DNA from 3 places in the Proteus mirabilis HI4320 genome. Region 2 is predicted to be linked to each of the others. Evidence: predicted binding sites of a transcription regulator. Region 2 holds the regulator's gene; each other region holds the start of a gene.
What was found. Region 2 encodes Fur, which represses iron uptake genes when iron is present. Its sites were predicted from a motif close to ATAATAATGAGAACNACTATCAA; they were not measured.
Positions count from the first base shown of each region.

Region 1: the regulator Fur is predicted to act here: its motif matches at 5,038-5,060, upstream of exbB (tonB-system energizer ExbB).
Region 3: the regulator Fur is predicted to act here: its motif matches at 3,193-3,215, upstream of PMI_RS01740 (TonB-dependent siderophore receptor).

Region 1 is NC_010554.1:44,889-51,592, forward strand. Features, by position in the region: gene dkgA (2,5-didehydrogluconate reductase DkgA) at 1-557, opposite strand, end outside; gene PMI_RS00120 (iron-containing alcohol dehydrogenase) at 585-1,742, opposite strand; gene PMI_RS00125 (class I SAM-dependent methyltransferase) at 1,930-2,712, shown strand; gene PMI_RS00130 (DedA family protein) at 2,890-3,561, opposite strand; gene metC (cystathionine beta-lyase) at 3,686-4,879, opposite strand; gene exbB (tonB-system energizer ExbB) at 5,210-6,220, shown strand; gene exbD (TonB system transport protein ExbD) at 6,227-6,655, shown strand.
Region 2 is NC_010554.1:583,549-590,252, forward strand. Features, by position in the region: gene chiP (chitoporin ChiP) at 1-1,067, shown strand, start outside; gene PMI_RS02670 (DUF817 domain-containing protein) at 1,341-2,180, shown strand; gene fur (ferric iron uptake transcriptional regulator) at 2,244-2,690, opposite strand; gene fldA (flavodoxin FldA) at 2,881-3,408, opposite strand; gene ybfE (LexA regulated protein) at 3,567-3,866, opposite strand; gene ybfF (esterase) at 4,065-4,850, opposite strand; gene seqA (replication initiation negative regulator SeqA) at 5,315-5,866, shown strand; gene pgm (phosphoglucomutase (alpha-D-glucose-1,6-bisphosphate-dependent)) at 5,941-6,704, shown strand, end outside.
Region 3 is NC_010554.1:410,459-417,162, reverse strand. Features, by position in the region: gene frsA (esterase FrsA) at 1-537, opposite strand, end outside; gene gpt (xanthine phosphoribosyltransferase) at 770-1,231, opposite strand; gene PMI_RS01745 (aminoacyl-histidine dipeptidase) at 1,585-3,042, shown strand; gene PMI_RS01740 (TonB-dependent siderophore receptor) at 3,292-5,454, shown strand; gene dinB (DNA polymerase IV) at 5,531-6,586, opposite strand.

The sequences.
Region 1 (6,704 bases), 540 kb from region 2:
CATGATTCTGTCACAATATTATGGGTGGTATTCCAAGCTCTTAATGAAGCTTGTTGCATCAATGGGTGAATTTCAATCTGATTAATGACAGGGGAAACGCCCGTTTCTGTAATAATGCGCTCAAGGTGCTCTTCTTTAAAATTACATACCCCAATACTTTTAACCAGTCCCTCTTTTTGTAACACAATCATCTGCTTCCAAGCGTCAAGGTATAGCTCGCGAGATGGCACTGGCCAATGCATTAAATAGAGATCAACATAATCAAGTTGTAATCGCTCAAGGCTTTCAAGTAATGCACCACGAGCATGGGATTGATCGTTGTTCCATAATTTGGTGGTAATAAATAATTCGTCTCGAGGAATAGTGCTTTGCTTTAATGCCTTACCAACACCTTCTTCGTTATGATAAATAGCGGCGGTATCAATCAGACGATAACCTGTGTCTAAAGCATGATGTACCGCTTTAATAACTTGATCATTATCTGCTTGCCAAACCCCAAGTCCAAGTTGTGGAATAGTGTTGCCATCAGATAGTTGGATCAATTTAGGATTACTCATTATATACCTCCAGTTGCCTTTAAGTACTTAGAGTGCTGCCATATAGATACGCTGGCTGACTTCCAAGGTGATATCCTGATGTTCACCGAGTGCGGTTTGTCCATGTTGTTGCAGTTTTTGCACTAAGGCAGGAATATCCGCTTCACTGATATTAAAGTCAGACAGCCGTGTTTTTAGTCCCATGCGTTCAAAGAACTTACGAGTCTCATTGATGGCGCTATCGATTTTAAATGCATCAGAGCCTTGATGGATCCCCCACACTTTTTGTGCATATTGGATCAACTTAGCGTATTTCTCCTGACGTTTTTCGTTTAATAGCGCGGGTAAGACAATCGCGAGGGTTTGTGCGTGATCAAGCCCGTGTAATGCAGTAATTTCATGGCCTAATGCATGGGTTGCCCAATCTTGCGGTACACCGACACCAAGAATACCATTAAGTGCTTGGGATGCTGTCCACATTATATTAGCACGGATATCGTAGTCTTGTGGTGAGGTGAGGGCTTTCGGTCCTTCTTCGATTAAGATCCTTAATAGGCCTTCTGCATATTCATCTTGTACAAGCGCATTTACCGGATAAGTAAGATATTGCTCTAAAATATGAATAAATGCGTCAACAACGCCATTAGCGGTTTGTCTTGGTGGTAAAGAAAACGTTGCAGTTGGATCTAAAATAGCGCAATGAGGATAAACATGTGGGCTAGCAAAACTTTGTTTATCCATCGTTTGTTTTTTACTGATCACGGAAAAACAATTGGTTTCAGAGCCAGTTGCTGGAAGGGTTAGTACACAGCTTAATGGCAGTGCTTTTTCAATTGCCTGACCTCGGCTAGTGACAATCTCCCAAGGCTCTCCTTGATAAGGTATTGCAGCCGCAATAAATTTGGTTCCATCAACAACAGAGCCTCCTCCTACAGCCAGTAAATGAGTAATACCGTGATAACGAGCGTAAGCAACAGCTTTCATTAGCGTTTCATACGAAGGATTGGGTTCAATACCGCCAAACTCATGAATTTGATACCCTGGTAAGGCCGCATGCACTTGATCAAGTATCCCATTGCGCTTAATACTTCCACCGCCATAAGTTAATAAAATTCTTTCATTTTTCCCAATTTCAGAACGTAATTTTGCAATTTGTCCTTGACCAAAATGAATTCGAGTGGGGGAGTAATAAGTGAAATTTTGCATGGTTGTTTCCACCTTAATTTTATGTTCTTGATATGCTGTAGCATGACAAATCATTAGGAAAAATTATTTCACTGTATATAGACGGGATAATATGACATCACTATAACAGCGGGGTTATGAATGCGAGTGTTAAACCCTTTTTTTCATAACTATAGTTATTAATTGTAGTTAATTTATAAGGAGTAGTATGAAAAGTCATTATTTAACATTAAACCAAGCTCATTGGGATAAACAAGCCGCAATGCAAAATCAATGGTCTAAACCCGTGGACGATAAAGAAATTATCGAGGCAAAAAAAGGAAACTGGAAAGTACATTTAACGCCGAATCCCGTTAAAAAGGAGTGGTTAGCAGATATTAAAGGTAAAAATATACTCTGCTTAGCTTCAGCTGGTGGGCAACAAGCACCTATTTTAGCTGCTGCTGGTGGTATTGTGACCGTTTTTGATTTATCTGAAGGGCAACTGAGTAAAGATAGTCAATTGGCACAAAAACATCAGTTAGCTTTAACTACTCAACAAGGGGATATGGCTGATTTATCGGTATTTTCTGATGAAAGTTTTGATATTGTTTTTCATCCAATTTCAAATCTTTATGTACCTGATGTTAATCCTGTTTGGCAAGAATGTTATCGTGTATTGAGAAAAAACGGAGTTCTTATGGCGAGTTTTTATAACCCTGTAGTTTTTGTTGATGACAGAAATCAGGCATTGCGTGCACAAGGATTAATGAGACCGACTTATCGTTTGCCTTATAGTGATCAAAATTCATTACCTTCAGATATTTTGCAAGAAAAAATTGCAAAGGGAGACGGACTTGTATTTGGTCATTCGTTGACAGATTTGATTGGTGGGCAATTAAGAGCAGGTTTTTTATTACAAGATTTTGTTGAAGATTTTGCTCCTCAGGCTCGTTTTTTAATTGATAGTTATATTCCAACATTTCTTGCTTCGAAAGCCATTAAAATATAATAAATCAATTAGTTGAAATATTACCATTACAATAATAAATCTGTTTTATAAATATCTTAATAGGATAGGAGATAAGAAAATGAACAACTGAACGTGTGTCACAGCATCGAATAATACATAAAAAACGCCATTATTTTCACTTTAAATAATGGCGTTTTTGGTGTTACTCGAAATGGCTTATTTGGCGCTGTTATTGCTACTTTTACGATGACGAATATACATCACAATAGAGCCAATTAAACCGGCAGTTAATAGTAATACTGGTAATGTCATAAGAATATTCATCACCAATGTTTCATGTTTTTGAATAAAAGGGATCAGGTTCAGTATATAACCTAATGAGACAATAAGACCGACCCATAAGAAGCCACTAATCCAGTTAAATAGTTGAAAGCGACGTTGTTGTAATTCAGATAAACCGGCCAAAGTTGGTAGTAATGTACGTACAAAACCGATAAAACGGCCAATTAATAGTGCGTACAGGCCTCGACGATGGAAAAGATCATTGGCTTTATGGTGATATTGTTCGGGTAATTGAGCCATCCAACGTTTGACCACTTTAGTATCACTTAGCCAGCGGCCTTGCAGAAAGCCAAGCCAGCTACCAATACTCGCGGCAGTACCTAACACAATAATGGTTGGCAAGAAATGTAAAACATCTTTGGCAATTAATGCACCACAGAGAATTAATAATGTATCGCCGGGTAGAAATGCGGCAGGTAGAACCCCATTTTCCAGCATAATAATAACAAAAAGAACAATATAAATAATCCACAAAATATTTGGATCAGCTAGCACCATATAATCATGTTGCAGTAGCGCGTGAATTATCTCTTTTAATGTACCCATTCGGCGAACTCGCATCACAAAAAAACTATATGAGAGCTATTCTAACGTAAAAAGAAGATGATCGTTTGATTTAATCCCTGTGAAACCACAGGGATAGCTTTTTTTTAATAAAAAAAGAGATGAATTAGTTAGAAATACGTAAAAATGCTTGCTCTAGATCTTCAATTAAATCATCAATATTTTCTAAGCCGATATGTACTCTAAATAAGGTTCCTGCGAGAGTGGGCTGAGTGTCATATTGTCGCATCGCTTTAATATCATTGGGATGATAGCCTAAAATAAGAGATTCAAATCCACCCCATGAAAAGGCCATTTTAAACAGGGATAAGTTATCAAGAAAACGTGAAAATTCCTCAGTGGTGAGGATCTTTTTTAGACTAAAAGAGAACAACCCATTACTTCCAGTAAAATCACGTTGAAAATAGGTGTGCCCCGGACAAGAAGAGAGTGCTGGATGGTAGACATTATCCACTAGCGGGTGCTGTTTTAACCAACGCGCAATTTCTAATCCACTTTGCTCATGTTGTTTCATTCTAACTGCTAAGGTTCTTAAACCACGAGCTGCCATATAAGCTGTATCCGGATCTGCGCACTGGCCTAATAAATACGTGTTTTCACGTAATTGTGGCCAACAACGTTGATTAGCAACAGCAAAACCTAACATACCATCTGAGTGACCAATAATATATTTGGTCGCTGATTGGATAGAAATATCAGCACCTAAAGTAAGAGGTTTAAGTAATAAACCTGCTGCCCACGTATTATCAATCATTATAATAATATTTGGGTTATAGTGTCTTACCGCAGTGATAATACCTTGTAAATCTTGCACTTCCATCGTAATAGAGCCGGGTGATTCTAGAAAAACAATTTTTGTTTCAGGGCGTAATAATTGACTAATTTCAGTGCCGATTAAGGGATCAAAATAGGTTGTGGTGACAGAAAATTTACTTAATATCTGATCACAAAAATTTTGCGTGGGATCGTAAGCGGAACCAGTCACAAGGATATGACAACCTTGTTCAATAAACGCAAGAATAGATTGAGTAATAGCCGCCGCACCTGATGGAAATAATGCGCAACCGGTCCCTTGTTCTAGTTCGGTTAGTGCCTCTTGTAGTGCAAAATGCGTGGTAGTACCTCTTCGCCCATAAAATAGAGCTCCTTCAGCTCGTTTTTGGGTGGCTTCACGTTTTTGGGCAACCGTATCAAAAATAACCGATGAAGTTCGCTGTATAATAGGGTTTACTGCGCCTTGTGAATATTTTTTTGATCGACCACTTAATAGCAGTGAGGTTTCTGGTTTTTTTTGCGTCATCCGTTATACCTACTTGTTATGTAATGATGTGTTTACCCCAAGTTAATGCATTTTTTACTGAAGTACAAAAGAGGATCGCGACAGTTGATAAAATTTCACGTTATATGAAATAACGAAAAATTGTCTTAAAAATCGACAAATGAAAAAAAAATGGCTAAATAGTAATGATAATTACTATCAAAATGCTTCATGTTTGATATCATCTGAGCGTTTCTCTTTTTCCTGATGGCAACAGGATGATTGTAAATAAACGATTTTGGGTAAGTAGTGAAATAGAAACTTCATTACTGAATAGATAATTAGATAAGAAAGAGAGTAAAAGGCCAACTGATGCGTAATTTGACAGCTTCTATTATATTGGCAATCGGTCTGACAGGCTCTGCTTTTGCGGATACGACACCGGCTAAGCAAACTGAGCAACCTGCGACTACGGCCACTTCTTCAACCGCTTCTACACAGGGAACGGCGACTACAACGATTGCACCAACAGCAGAAAATACGGCAACGCCAACGGGGGAAGCAGCCAAAACGGCAACTTCTGAAACACCAGTGGCAGAAGAGAATACATCGACGAGCACAGGAGATGCTGCACAGACAGCTCTAGAGCCAGAAAATGCCACGCAAGGTGCGACACCTGAAATCGTCACTGGAGGGGGATTTGCTGAAGATCTCTCTGTTATGGGAATGTATCGCAATGCAGATCTCGTGGTAAAAAGTGTCATGATCGGTTTGCTACTCGCCTCTATTGTCACTTGGGCGCTGTTCTTTGCTAAAGGTAGCTACTTATTAGCATTACGTCGTCGTTTAAGAAATGAAAGTGCGCAATTAGTAGAAGCGAAATCCCTCAAAGAGGCATTAGCGATTAGCCAAAAATTTGGCAATAAAAGTGCGACAGCCGATTTTTTTAATGATGCTGAATTAGAGCGTACTTACTCTCAAGATAGTCACGTTGCATCCGGTATTAAAGAGCGTGTTGAGATGCGCATGGAGCGTCGTGTCGCGGCTATTATTCGTGAATTAGGACGTGGTAATGGTTATTTAGCGACCATTGGGGCAATTTCTCCTTTTATCGGTTTGTTTGGTACGGTTTGGGGGATCATGAATAGTTTTATTGGTATTGCGCATTCTCAAACTACCAACTTAGCGGTGGTTGCCCCCGGTATCGCAGAAGCATTATTAGCAACCGCCATCGGCTTGATTGCAGCTATCCCTGCGGTCATTATTTACAATATTTTTGCACGTATGATTTCCGGTTATCGTGGTGAAATTGGCGATATTGCAACAGGTGTAGTGACCTTAGTCAGTCGTGACTTAGATATTGAAAACAGCAAATCAAGGTAATGAATTATGGCAATGAATCTTGGTAATGATTCAGGTGAAGATAATGAATTGCATGATATTAACGTCACACCTTTTATTGATGTGATGTTAGTACTGCTGATTATCTTCATGGTAGCAGCCCCCTTAGCGACGGTTGATATTAAAGTCAATTTACCTGCTTCGAGTGCCAAGCCTCAACCTCGGCCAGAAAAACCTGTTTATTTGACGATTAAATCAGATAAACAGATTTTTATCGGTGAAGAGATGGTAACTCATGAGACGATGGCCAGTGTCTTGGATTCTATGACGCAGTCGAATAAAGAAACGACTATCTTTTTCCAAGCCGATAAAACGGTCGATTATGAAACTTTAATGGGGGCAATGGACTCATTAAGGAAGGCGGGATACCTCAAAGTAGGGCTAGTGGGGATGGAAACCGTATCATCGGGTAACTAATTTTTTACTTATATTATACTTAAAAATATCAGCACTCTATCAGTCATAT
Region 2 (6,704 bases):
CTAATGAAATAGGATTTAGTGATGCAAAAAGTCGCTGGGATGAAAAATGGACAGGTGATCGCAGTGGCGTGAGTATTTATAAAGCTGCTGCTAAATTTAAATTAGGCCATTTCTGGGCTCAAGGTGGATATATTCAACCTAAAGGGCAAACATTATTACGTCCTCATTGGAGTTTCTTACCTGGTACTTATCGCGGTGCAGAAGCGGGCGCTGTATTTGATTTCGATAAAAATGGTGAACTCTCTTTCTCATATATGTGGACTGATGAATATAAAGCGCCGTGGTATCGGAATATGTACAATTTCCGTAAGGCAGACTTAGAGACAAATATCAGTTATTTACACTCTTTTGGTGCCAAATATGATTTTAAAAATAGCTTAGTATTAGAAGCCGCATTTGGCCAAGCTGATGGTTATATTGATCAATATTTTGGCAAAGTTTCTTACGATTTCCCTATCGCAAATAATACATTAAAAACCTCTTATCAATTCTACGGTGCAAAAGATAAAGTCACCGGAGGGGGAATTAACGATGTTTATGATGGTTTGGCATGGTTACAAGCATTCACTTTAGGCTATACCTACAATGTATTTGATTTTAAAGTTGAAGGTACTTGGGTTAAAGCAGAAGGTAACCAAGGTTACTTTTTACAACGTATGACGCCGGGATGGGCAACCTCGAATGGTCGTTTAGATATCTGGTGGGATGGTCGTTCTGATTTTAACGCCAATGGTGAAAAAGCATTATACGCGGGAGTGATGTATGATCTAAAAAATTGGGATCTACCGGGCTGGGCGATTGGTACTTCCTATGTGTATGCTTGGGATGCAAAACCGAGTAGTAACCCTATTTATGACCAAAGTAAACGTATTAGAGAAAGCGCATGGAATGCCGACATCATGTATACCGTTCAAGAGGGGAGAGCGAAAGGTACGTTATTTAAACTCCACTACACTCGTTATGATAACCATTCCGATATACCAAGCTATGAAGGTGGTTTTGGTAATATCTTCCAAGATGAAAAAGACGTTAAATTCAATGTGATCATGCCATTTACGATTTTCTAAATAACAATAAGGATAAAGTGTATTTATTACGCTTTATCCTTAATAAAAAATCTAATTAACATTATGATAAAAAAGAAAAAACAATAAAAAATATGATAAATAAAAAAGAGTAATGTATTCATGTTTTTTAATATCCTTTTTTTTAGTCTTTTTCATTCTTGTGCATTTTTTCATTTTATGGCAGATTTCTTGCAACTTATTTTACCTTTCTTTATTTATATTTATTAATCTGCATTTAATACAATTGAATAATACAGGTTTTCAGGAAGAAGCATGTTAAAACGATTGGATGATTTCTTATTAGAGCCACCATTAAAGCCTTTCAGAGGTATAAATCGATTTATTGTTGAGTTTCTTTTTTTCGGTGTAAAAGAGGCACGTTCTTGCTTATTCGCTGGTTTTTTCTTCTTTATTTTATTTGCGACGCCTAGTAAAGGAGTGCTAGGTATACCGCGTTATGATGTTTTGCTTATTCTCGCTATTGTTTTCCAATTATGGATGGTATGGGGAAAACTTGAAACATGGGATGAATTAAAAGCAATTTGTTTTTTTCATGTTGTAGGTTTTGTCATGGAGCTATTTAAAACATCAGCAGCGATTGGCTCATGGAAATATCCTGATTTTGCTTACACAAAATTGTGGGAAGTGCCTTTATTTACAGGGTTTATGTATTCTGCTGTCGGGAGTTATTTAATTCAAGCATGGCGTTTTTTAAAAGTTCGAATAGAACATTATCCTCCTTATTGGATGGCAACTTTGGTTGCTCTCGCTATTTATATTAATTTCTTTTCTCATCATTTTATTGGTGATTATCGTTGGTATTTAACGGCATTTATTTTAGGTCTTTATGCCCGTAGTGTGGTCTATTTTACGCCTTATGATACAGAGAGACGGATGCCTCTGTTACTGGCTTTTGTTCTGATAGGTTTTTTTATTTGGCTTGCTGAGAATTTCGGTACGTTCTTTGGTGTATGGCAATATCCAAATCAAATTGGTGCGTGGTCTGTTGTGCATGCTGGGAAGTGGGGATCTTGGTCACTATTGGTCATTGTTACATTTACTATCGTAGTACACCTAAAACATATTAAGCATAGTATTAGTGTGGTTAAGTAGCGTTACCAATAAAAAAGGAACTGCGGGCAGTTCCTTTTTTTACTGAGATATTATCCAGAATGATTACTTCTCATCATGTGCGTGGCTATCTTCTTTACAATTACCTGCGGCGCAGTGACCATATAAATACAGGCTATGATTGGAAAGTTTGATGCCATGGCGTTCAGCGATATTTCTTTGACGAACTTCGATAGCATCGTCAGTAAACTCGATAACTTTACCACAATCAAGGCAAATTAAGTGATCATGGTGATGTTGTTGAGTTAATTCAAATACTGATTTACCACCTTCAAAATTATGTCGGGTAACAATACCAGCATCATCAAATTGGTTTAAGACGCGATAGACTGTTGCCAGACCAATCTCTTCGCCGATATCGATCAGTTTTTTATAGAGATCTTCAGCACTGACATGATGGCACTCAGGATCCTGGAGCACTTCCAAGATCTTTAAGCGAGGAAGTGTAACTTTTAACCCAGCATTTTTTAACGCTTTATTATTGTCGGTCATGCGGATTTAATCCTGTTGCTAATGGTGAATTTAATATGTGCTCACAAAATACTGTATATATTCATTAATACATAGGGTATTTAATAACCTTAATGATTATAGGCATGATATTAAAAAATAAACACCCCACCTATCACACTATCTTAGCACACCATTGAATAATTATCATTCTCAATATTAAGAATTTATATTATCCCAGAATTTCGTCAAGGCTCATCTCTTCTTTGATCTGAGCAACCCAAGCGTCAACACGCTCTTCAGTTAATTCTGGTTGGCGATCTTCATCAATCGCAAGGCCGATAAAGTGATTATCATCAGCAAGACCTTTAGATGCTTCAAAATGATAACCTTCAGTAGGCCAATGACCCACAATGACTGCGCCACGAGGTTCAATGATATCACGAATAGTTCCCATTGCGTCACAGAAGTATTCTGCATAGTCTTCTTGGTCACCACAACCAAATAGAGCAACAAGTTTACCGTTGAAATCAATATCTTCTAATGTTGGGAAAAAGTCATCCCAATCGCATTGTGCTTCACCATAATACCAGGTAGGAATACCTAGTAATAGAATATCAAATGCTTCGATGTCTTCTTGACTGGATTTTGCGATATCATGAACTTCGGCATTATCCGCGCCTAATCTTTCTTGAAGCATTTTGGCAATATTTTCAGTGTTGCCGGTATCACTGCCGAAGAATATTCCTATGATTGCCATAAAGTGAGATAACCTCTTTTATTCTCTTTGTCTGTATTTTTGAACAATTACCAGTAAAAGATAAACATCATGTTTTCATCATTGAAAACTAAAGCACTATTTTGACGAAAAGAGCAGGGTAATTCTGTCGAATTTGTGTGATTTTCCTGCTGATTTTTTTAGCTTTGATGTTTTTTTAACGCATAAGTTTGTGCGAGTTGTTCTAGTAATATTTCTTCAATAAGCTCACTACGACTGACATTTTTTGCGCTCGCAAGCTCATTAAGCGCATTGACAGCATCCTCATTTAATTTCAACTCAACCCGACGTAATCCATTGACGCGATCGCGTCGTAATTGGTTTCGTTTATTAATTCTAAGCTGTTCATCCCGAGAAAGCGGGTTTGTTTTAGGTCGCCCAGGTCTGCGTTCATTTGCGAACAAATCCAGTGTGGTGCGATCAGTTTGTTCTTTTGCCATAAATTTTGCTGTGAAAGGGCGTATACCAATGACTCAATATGAAGCGCCCAATAATACCCCACATATCGGCGTATCGCTACTGCTTCCTGTGTTTAACCTATTGTCATTTGGTCTTTTTATCAACAATGACAGATTTAAGAGCAATAATTGTACGCTATAAAATAGTATTGCTGGTGATTTATAACCAACAAAGGAACATTATACTGTTTTGGCTAAGAAGCGACGAATGGCCTTAATTACTGTTTCTGGTTTTTCAGAATGCACCCAATGTCCTGTATTGGCGACAACAAAGGCGGTTGCTTGTGGAAATTGGCGAGCAATATTATTGCGATATTCATCTAAAATATATGGGGATAGTCCACCACGTATAAACAAAACAGGATGATGCCAAGCAGGCACTTCTTGCCAACCAATAATATCGGGGTAAGCCTGTTTGATTGCGGGTAAATTAAATAACCATTCACCTTTTTTAAATGATTTAAGCAGAAATTGGATAACGCCGTCTTCTTCAATAAAAGGGCGCATAATAGCAATAGCTTCTGTACGTTGTGTGACGTGAGCTTTAGTGACAGCTTCAAGGGCTGCAAAAATTTTATCATGACGACGAACATTATAAGCAACAGGAGACATATCAATAACCACGATACGTTCAAGGCGAAGAGGTGCGAGAGCGGTCATTGCCATTGCAATTTTCCCTCCCATTGAGTGACCTATAACGATTGCTTTTGCGATATTTAAGCTATCAAGCAGGGTTAATACATCTTGTGCCATATCGTGATAGTGCATACTTTCACTATGAGGAGAATGCCCATGGTTGCGCACATCAATTTGTATCACGGTGTGGTCTTGACGTAGATCGCGACCTAGTACGCCTAGATTATTGAGATCACCAAAAAGCCCATGGATCAACACAATAGGTAAATTGTTTATCGTTGCTGTTTCTGGTTGATGTATTTGATAGTTTAATAATGCATTGAGTTTCATATTGATGACCAAAATTAAGTCTATTTTTTCCTTATGATGACATGTGCAATCATATTAGCCAACTTGTTGTCTTTTTCGGAATATGAAATAAAGTTAAGCTAACAAGAGATAGTTTAATTTATTATGTTCTGAGAAAATAGAATAATATAGATTATTATTCCAAACTTAACGGGAAAGATAAAATTTTGATATAGCTCAATAAGGATAAGTCAGAGTTTTATATTATTTTAATTGCTGATGTGAAAGGGCATTGAAGAAGATGTCAACTCTATTCTATGGCAATAAATTCAAAGAATAGAAGATGATACAGATAGAAACAATAGGATAAATACCCAGCTTAAAGTTTAAAAAGATTAATTCTTTAATGAATACGCTTTAAGTTATTGAAATTTTACCTATTTTGTTTTTAAAGATTATATCTTATAATCCTAGTCACTTTTTTTTGAAAATAGTACTGGGTAGCAATGAAAAAGATAGAAATTGATGACGAACTTTACCGCTATATCGCTAGCGAAACTAGACATATCGGTGAAAGCGCTTCAGATATTTTAAGGCGTCTATTGAAGCTTGATGCCAAACAGCCCGTACAGCCAGTCGTTGTCACTGAGTCAGTACAAGCGCCTGTCGTTAAACAGGATGCTGATCTTAAGCCTGTCGCACCAGCAAAAAATCCGGTCCGTGAAATGCGTGAACTGCTGTTATCTGATAGTTATGCAGAGAAAACAAAATCAGTTGATCGTTTTTTACAGATCCTGTCTACATTATATAGCTTAGATAGTGCTACTTTTACTCAATCTGCTGAAACAGTACATGGACGCACGCGAATTTATTTTGCCGGTGATGAAAAAACATTGCTCGACAGTGGACGTCATACAAAACCTCGCCATATTCCCGGTACGCCATTTTGGGTTATTACCAACTCAAATACTGAGCGTAAAAGAACTATGGTACAAAGCATCATGCAGGATATGCAATTCCCTGCCAATGAGATTGATAAAGTGTGTGGAACTATCTAAACACTATTGTTAATTGATGCATTGCAAAGGCTTTCGTTTAAAGCATGATTGTGATGTAAAATAGGAGAAGATTTGTGGCAATCCATTCAAGAGCTGGGCAACATACTCGTCAAAGCGATCTGATTAATGTAGCGCAATTAACCGCACAATATTATTCACTAAAACCGCAAGCAAATCAGAATGCTCATCGTGTGAAATTTGGTACATCGGGTCACCGAGGCAGTGCCAAACGTCATAGCTTTAATGAAGCACATATTCTAGCAATTGCTCAAGCTATTGCTGAAGTCCGAGCTAATAATGGTGTAACGGGGCCTTGCTATGTAGGTAAAGATACCCATGCATTATCTGAGCCTGCTTTTATTTCGGTTTTAGAAGTGCTTGCTGCAAATAAAGTTAACGTGATTATTCAAGAGAATAATGGTTATACCCCAACGCCTAGCGTTTCCTTCTCTATTTTAACTTACAATCAAGGGCACCAAGACATTGCTGATGGTATCGTCATTACACCATCACATAATCCTCCTGAAGATGGGGGGATAAAATACAATCCATCAAATGGTGGGCCTGCTGATACTGATTTAACCTCTGTGATTGAAAAACGCGCCAATGAATTATTGAAAAATAATTTATCGGGGGTTAAACGTCTTTCTTATGATGATGCATTAGCGAGTGGTTATATTCACGAGCAAGATTTAATTATGCCTTATGTTAAAGCGTTAGGTGACGTTGTTGATATGAAGGCAATTAAAAAAGCGGGTTTGAAATTAGGTGTCGATCCACTGGGTGGTTCAGGAATTGAATACTGGAAACGCATAGGTGAATATTACGAACTTGATCT
Region 3 (6,704 bases), 170 kb from region 2:
TTTACCTGTTAATTTAAACGTCAGTTTTTTTACTTCAAATGAAGAGAATTTCATGGCATTTTCAAAAGCTTTCATCGCCAATACTACCGCTTGATCAGCAAGAAAATCGCCATTAATAAATGGATAAGCAGCAATGCTATAAAGGTTTGCCGCTCGTAACCAACAATCAGCGGCTGCTTCCTCTGAGGTCTCTCGTAACGCTTTTTGTTGCCAAATCATTGCTTGATGAGACCATTCAAATGACCAGTTGCCACGTCGATAACCAACGACTGTATCAATAAATTTATCATCACTGCGTGGCGCATCAAAAATAGCAATGCGACTTAATACTTCTTCGATCTCTATGGGGGAAATACCTCGCCAGATCCACTGTAGACGTTGAATTGTGCGATACCAATTTTGCTGGCTCATCCCATTAAGTACAGAGTACGAATCAATATTAGATTTAGGGTGTGTGTACTGTATTAACGTTGAGGTTTCCGCATGTTTAGCACGAGGTTTAAATAACGTTTCAGAAAGATTTGTATTATTTGCCATATCACTCTTCAAATCAGTGTGTATCGTATAATGAGGCTCAAAATTCTGCTCATATCATAACATGGATTTCACTTCTACAGTGGAATAGCAGATCAACATCAGCACGAAGAGATAGGAAAAGCGTAAGGTCATCAAAAATAAAGCCGATATAAAAAATCCTCGCATAGGAACTGGGGTCAGTTCAATAAACGAGGATTTTATCAATATATTTGAATTAATTGATTAAGATAAATTATTTTTTATCACAAACAGGGGGAACAAACATAACGCCCATATCCCAAGGTTGTTCAATCCAGGTATTTTGTGGAATATCGACCACAAAATCATCAACTAACGGACGCCCTTCTGGCTTAGCAAAGATAGTGACAAAATGTGCTTTCGGATACATTTCACGGATAACTTTTGCGGTGCCACCTGTATCAACTAAATCGTCAACAACGATAAAACCTTCACCATCACCTTCTGCTTTTTTTAAGATTTTGAGGTCACGTTGATGGTCATGATCATAGCTAGAAATACAGACAGTATCCACATGGCGGATACCCAATTCACGAGCAAGTAATGCGGCAGGAACTAATCCACCACGACTGACGGCAATAATGCCTGTCCATTGTTCGACTGGTAACAAACGTTGTGCCAATTGACGGGCATGTATTTGCAACATATCCCACGTTACAACATATTTTTCGCTCATAATATTGTGATCCTAGCTACTTGAAATTCGAGAGAAGCTTTTTTGCGGAAAAAAAGGTTGCGCGAGATTATAGTGATTTGAGCGTTCAAAAACCAGAGAAAACATAAAAATGGTCGAGATAATCCTCATTTTTCCTGATATGTATTTTTTTTGTCTAAAAAACACGCAATAAAAAAGCGAACACCAACACAGAAATCCAAATTATTAGATAGATACGTAAGAGAATGACGCATTCATCAAAAGAAAGTGATATTCTCAATTATATTTGGCGAATAACGCTCAGAATAATAAAGCTAACCCTTAAGAAAGCGGTAGGCTATTCATAACACAGATGCTGTTAGAGGAGATCCATCGTGTCTGAACTATCTACTCTATCCCCACAACCATTATGGGATATTTTTGCAAAAATTTGTTCAATTCCACACCCTTCATACCATGAAGAAGCCTTAGCGTCCCACATTATGGCTTGGGCGACAGAAAAAGGTTTATCTGTTGAGCGCGATGCGGTAGGAAATATTTTAATCCGTAAACCTGCCACCAAAGGTATGGAAGATCGTAAAACAGTCGTTTTACAAGCGCACTTAGATATGGTGCCACAAAAAAATAACGATACCGAACACGACTTTACCAAAGATCCTATCCAACCTTATATTGATGGTGAATGGGTAAAAGCGAAAGGCACCACATTAGGTGCAGATAATGGTGTTGGTATGGCTTCTGCACTCGCTGTATTAGCTGACGATACTGTTAAACATGGCCCCTTAGAAGTATTGTTAACCATGACAGAAGAAACTGGAATGGATGGTGCTTTTGGACTACAGCCTGGTTGGTTACAAGCAGATATTCTGATTAATACAGACTCAGAAGAAGAAGGCGAAATCTATATGGGTTGTGCCGGTGGTATTGATGTTAAAACCACGGTAGACCTCACTTATGAAGCTATTCCTGCAAACCATATCGTCAAAAAACTGGTACTAAAAGGCCTAAATGGCGGCCACTCAGGTGGTGATATTCATTTAGGTTTAGGTAATGCAAACAAATTATTAGCGCGTTTCCTTGCTGAACATGCGGATGAATTAGCACTAAAATTAATTGATTTCCATGGTGGTACACTGCGTAATGCTATCCCTCGTGAAGCGCATATTATTTTTGCTATTCCTGCGGATAAAGCGACTCAATTAAATAGCATTACCACAGAATTTGAAGCGCTATTAAAAAGTGAATTAGCCATTGCTGAAAAAAATCTAGCTATCGAATTAACAGATACTAGCACCGAAAAACCAGTATTTACTGCTGATTGTCAATCTCGCACTATCAATTTACTTAATGCCATGCCAAATGGTGTTATTCGCATGAGTGATGATGTGGAAGGTGTGGTTGAAACCTCATTAAACGTCGGTGTAGTGAGTATTGTTGACGATAAAGTAGAAATCCTATGTTTAATTCGCTCTCTGATTGATAGCGGTAAAACTTATGTTGTTAGCATGCTGACAGCATTAGCCAAACTTGCTCAAGCAGATATCGAAACCAAAGGTGGTTATCCTGGCTGGAAACCTGATGCGGATTCACCGGTTATGCACTTAGTACGCGACACTTATCAACAACTATTTGATAAAGTGCCAAATATTATGGTGATCCATGCAGGTCTTGAGTGCGGTCTATTTAAAAAACCTTATCCAGATATGGATATGGTCTCTATTGGGCCAACTATTCGCGGTGCACACTCACCGGATGAGCGAGTACACATTAAGAGTGTAGGCCAATACTGGCAGTTACTGACAGCTATTTTAAAAGCGATCCCGGCTAAATAATTCTACTTAAAAACAGTTATCAAACCCGCTTAATAGGCGGGTTTTTTGTTATTTTATCTCCCTATAACTTATTCCCAACCCACCTTATAAAAGCCAATTCTTATACTATTTTGTAATAAAAAATTAATACTAATAAAAATAATTTATAGAATAATAATAATTATCATTAGTATTAATATTTACATAATGGTATTTTCACCATTACCGCATTTTAGGTAAAGAAAAATTAAAAATTTAAAGGGATCAACAGTGTCTAAAAAAATTATTGCTACCAACCTATTACTTACTCTCCCCTTCAGTCTGTTATCGTTACAAATTCATGCCGCAATGACACAAAATTCACCTGATAAAATCATTGTTACCGCATCCCCCTCACAAGATCCGCAAGGACCAATTTCAGGTTTAGTGGCAACAAAAACACTATCAACAAATAAAATACTTAGTGATATAGATAAGACACCACAATCAATCAGTGTCATTACACGTGACCAGATGGATGCGCAAGATGTCAGTTCTGTCTCTCAAGCATTGCGGTATACACCTGGCGTTTTCACTGAATATCGCGGCAGTTCAAACCGAAATGATGAAATCTTTATTCGTGGGTATAGCTATGCCCCTCGCTTTCTTGATGGACTTAGTTATGGTATGGGAGCCTCATCTTCTACAGGAGCTATTGACCCTTGGCTATTAGAGAGAGTTGAGCTGATCCGTGGCCCGTCTTCTGTTCTATATGGTCAATTAAATCCAGGTGGTCTTGTGGCAATGACCAGCAAAAGACCCACTTCAACAACCATTAATCATATTCAAGCACGTGTAGGAAATGATAAATTAGCAGAGACAGCTTTTGATTTTGCAGGCTCATTAAGTGATGATAATCGTATTCTCTATCGCCTTAATGGATTAGCAAAAACACAACAAACTCAAATTAAAGACTATAAAGAAGAACGATTTGCCCTTGCCCCTGCCATCACTTTTTTGCCAAATGAGCAGACACGTTTAACGTTATTAAGTTTTATTCAACAAGAGCCCGAAGCGGGATACCGTAATTTTTTGCCAGCTTATGGTACGGTCAAAACAACACCCGAAGGCACCATTCCATTTGATTTCAATGTAAATAATGCTGATTATCACCAATCATGGCGTCAACAATATGGCGTTGGTTATGAATTTGAACATGAATTTAATGATAGATTAAAATTGATCCAAAATGCCCGTTATAGCCATATCAAACAAAAATATAAATATCTTGTTTTTGGTTCATTAAGAAAAGATAACCCTTATATTCTTGAACGCCGAGCTCAACAGGAAAAACGAGAAACAGATACATTTGGTATTGATACTCGACTACAAGCTGATTTTGATACTGAAAAATTAGCGCATACAGTAATTATAGGTATTGATTATCAATGGAGTAAAAATAAAGACAATTTATTGCAAGCGATGGGCCCAGAATATGATCTGGATTGGCGAAATCCTAATTATCATTATCCTATTGATATCAGTTTACAAAAACCGGTGACAAATCAATTACAAAAACACGACCAGTTAGGGATCTATTTGCAAGATCAGATCCAATGGAAAAACTGGATCTTATTAGGGGGATTACGCCAAGATTGGGCGCAAGTTCGTACCTATGATCACATCAAAAGCAGCAAAGACCAACAAGACGACCAGAAGCTAACCGGTCGAGTGGGTCTACTCTATGCCTTTGATAATGGTATTTCACCTTATATTAGTTATAGCACCTCTTTTGAACCTAATTTACAGACACGAAGAGCTCCGGGTAGTGCACCATTTGAGCCAAGTGAAGGACGTCAATTAGAAGTAGGAATAAAATACCTCACCCCAAATGAACAGACATTAGCAACACTCTCTATTTACCAATTACAACAACGTAATGTGACTAACTATAACGCTGAAAAAGCCTATTTTGAGCCAGTAGGTGAAATTAGAAGCCGTGGTATTGAAGCGCAAATTAATAGCCAATTAACTGAAAATATATCATTTATTAGTAGCTATGCTTATACCGATACTGAAGTGAGAAAAACCATCACCGCAGGTACACAAGGAAAAGAATTACCACGGGTTCCTAAACATATGGCATCATTTTGGGGGCAGTATGATGAAACATCAGGGCTATTTAATGGTGCTAAAGCGGGCTTTGGTGTGAGATATATCGGTGTATCTCAAGGTGACACTAAAAATACGATTAGTGTACCTGCAGTCACTTTGTATGATGCCATGGTAGGTTATTCTTTAGGCGAGTTATCCTCCTCTTTAAAAGGGGCTGAAGTTCAACTAAATATGAATAATATTGCCAACAAACACTATGTTGCCTCTTGTGCGGGTGAAACTGCCTGTTTTTATGGCATTGGCAGAACCATGACAGCAACGATAAATTACCGCTGGTGATCATCTATTAATTAAAAAGTATATTTAAATACATTAACCATAGTGCGCCTTGATGCTCGCTATGGTTTTTTAATACTTATAATGCTAAAAGAAGTTGTCGTTCCATTTGTGGATCTTGCAACGTGACATGAAAACCGACTAATCTTACTCCCCTGCCATTTCGACGTTCATGCCATGCCTGATAAGCAATATCAATTAAATCCGTTTTTTCTAAAATAGGATGAGAATGCTCTTGGGTGGTTAACTGAAAATCATCAAATTTTAATTTAACCCCTTGTCTCGCAATTCTAAGATCAGGTTTCACTCGGCTTAATCGTTTTTCTAATTCATCATATAATCCATCAAGCAATGCTAAACACTCATCCCATGAATCAATATCTTCAGCCAGTGTGCGCTCAACACCAACAGATTTTCTTAAACGTTCAGGATTGATTAATCGCTCATCAATACCATGGCTACGCTCCCATAAGCTTTGCCCAAATTTACCTAGATTTCTCACTAAGGAAATAACATCCGTACCACGAACATCAGCACAGGTTTCTAATCCCATCTCTTGTAATCGAGCAAAGGTGACTTTTCCTACTCCCGGAATTTTATTTAATGGTAATTTTAAAATAAAGTCATCCATCTGTTCAGGGGTGATCACATATTGTCCATTCGGTTTATTTAAATCAGATGCTATTTTGGCGAGAAACTTAATCGGCGCAATACCGGCGGAAGCCGTGAGGTTAAGTTCAGCAAAAATTTGCTGGCGGATCTGTTGCGCTATCAATGTGGCAGAGCCGTGACAGTGTTTGCTATCAGAGACATCAAGATAAGCTTCATCTAATGAAAGCGGCTCTATTAAATCTGTATAACGGGCAAATATTTGACGAATTTTAGCTGAAGTCTCTTTATATAATGCCATGCGACCGGGCAATACTTTTAAATGAGGGCATAATTTTAATGCCGTAGCCGTTGACATGGCACTACGGACACCAAAACGGCGAGCAGGATAATTAGCAGTACAGATAACACCTCGACGAGAAGCATTACCACCGACTGCAATAGGGATCTCTTTTAATGTAGGGTTATCTCTCATTTCAATCGCAGCATAGAAACAATCCATATCGACATGAATAATTTTCCGCATACAATCACCTCACGCTATTTACTGTTTAAATATACAGTAAATAACCATTAACTACAATTTTTATTCCCTGATCTATACCTATTTTAAGTGATATTAGTGATTATTATTTTAATTAAGT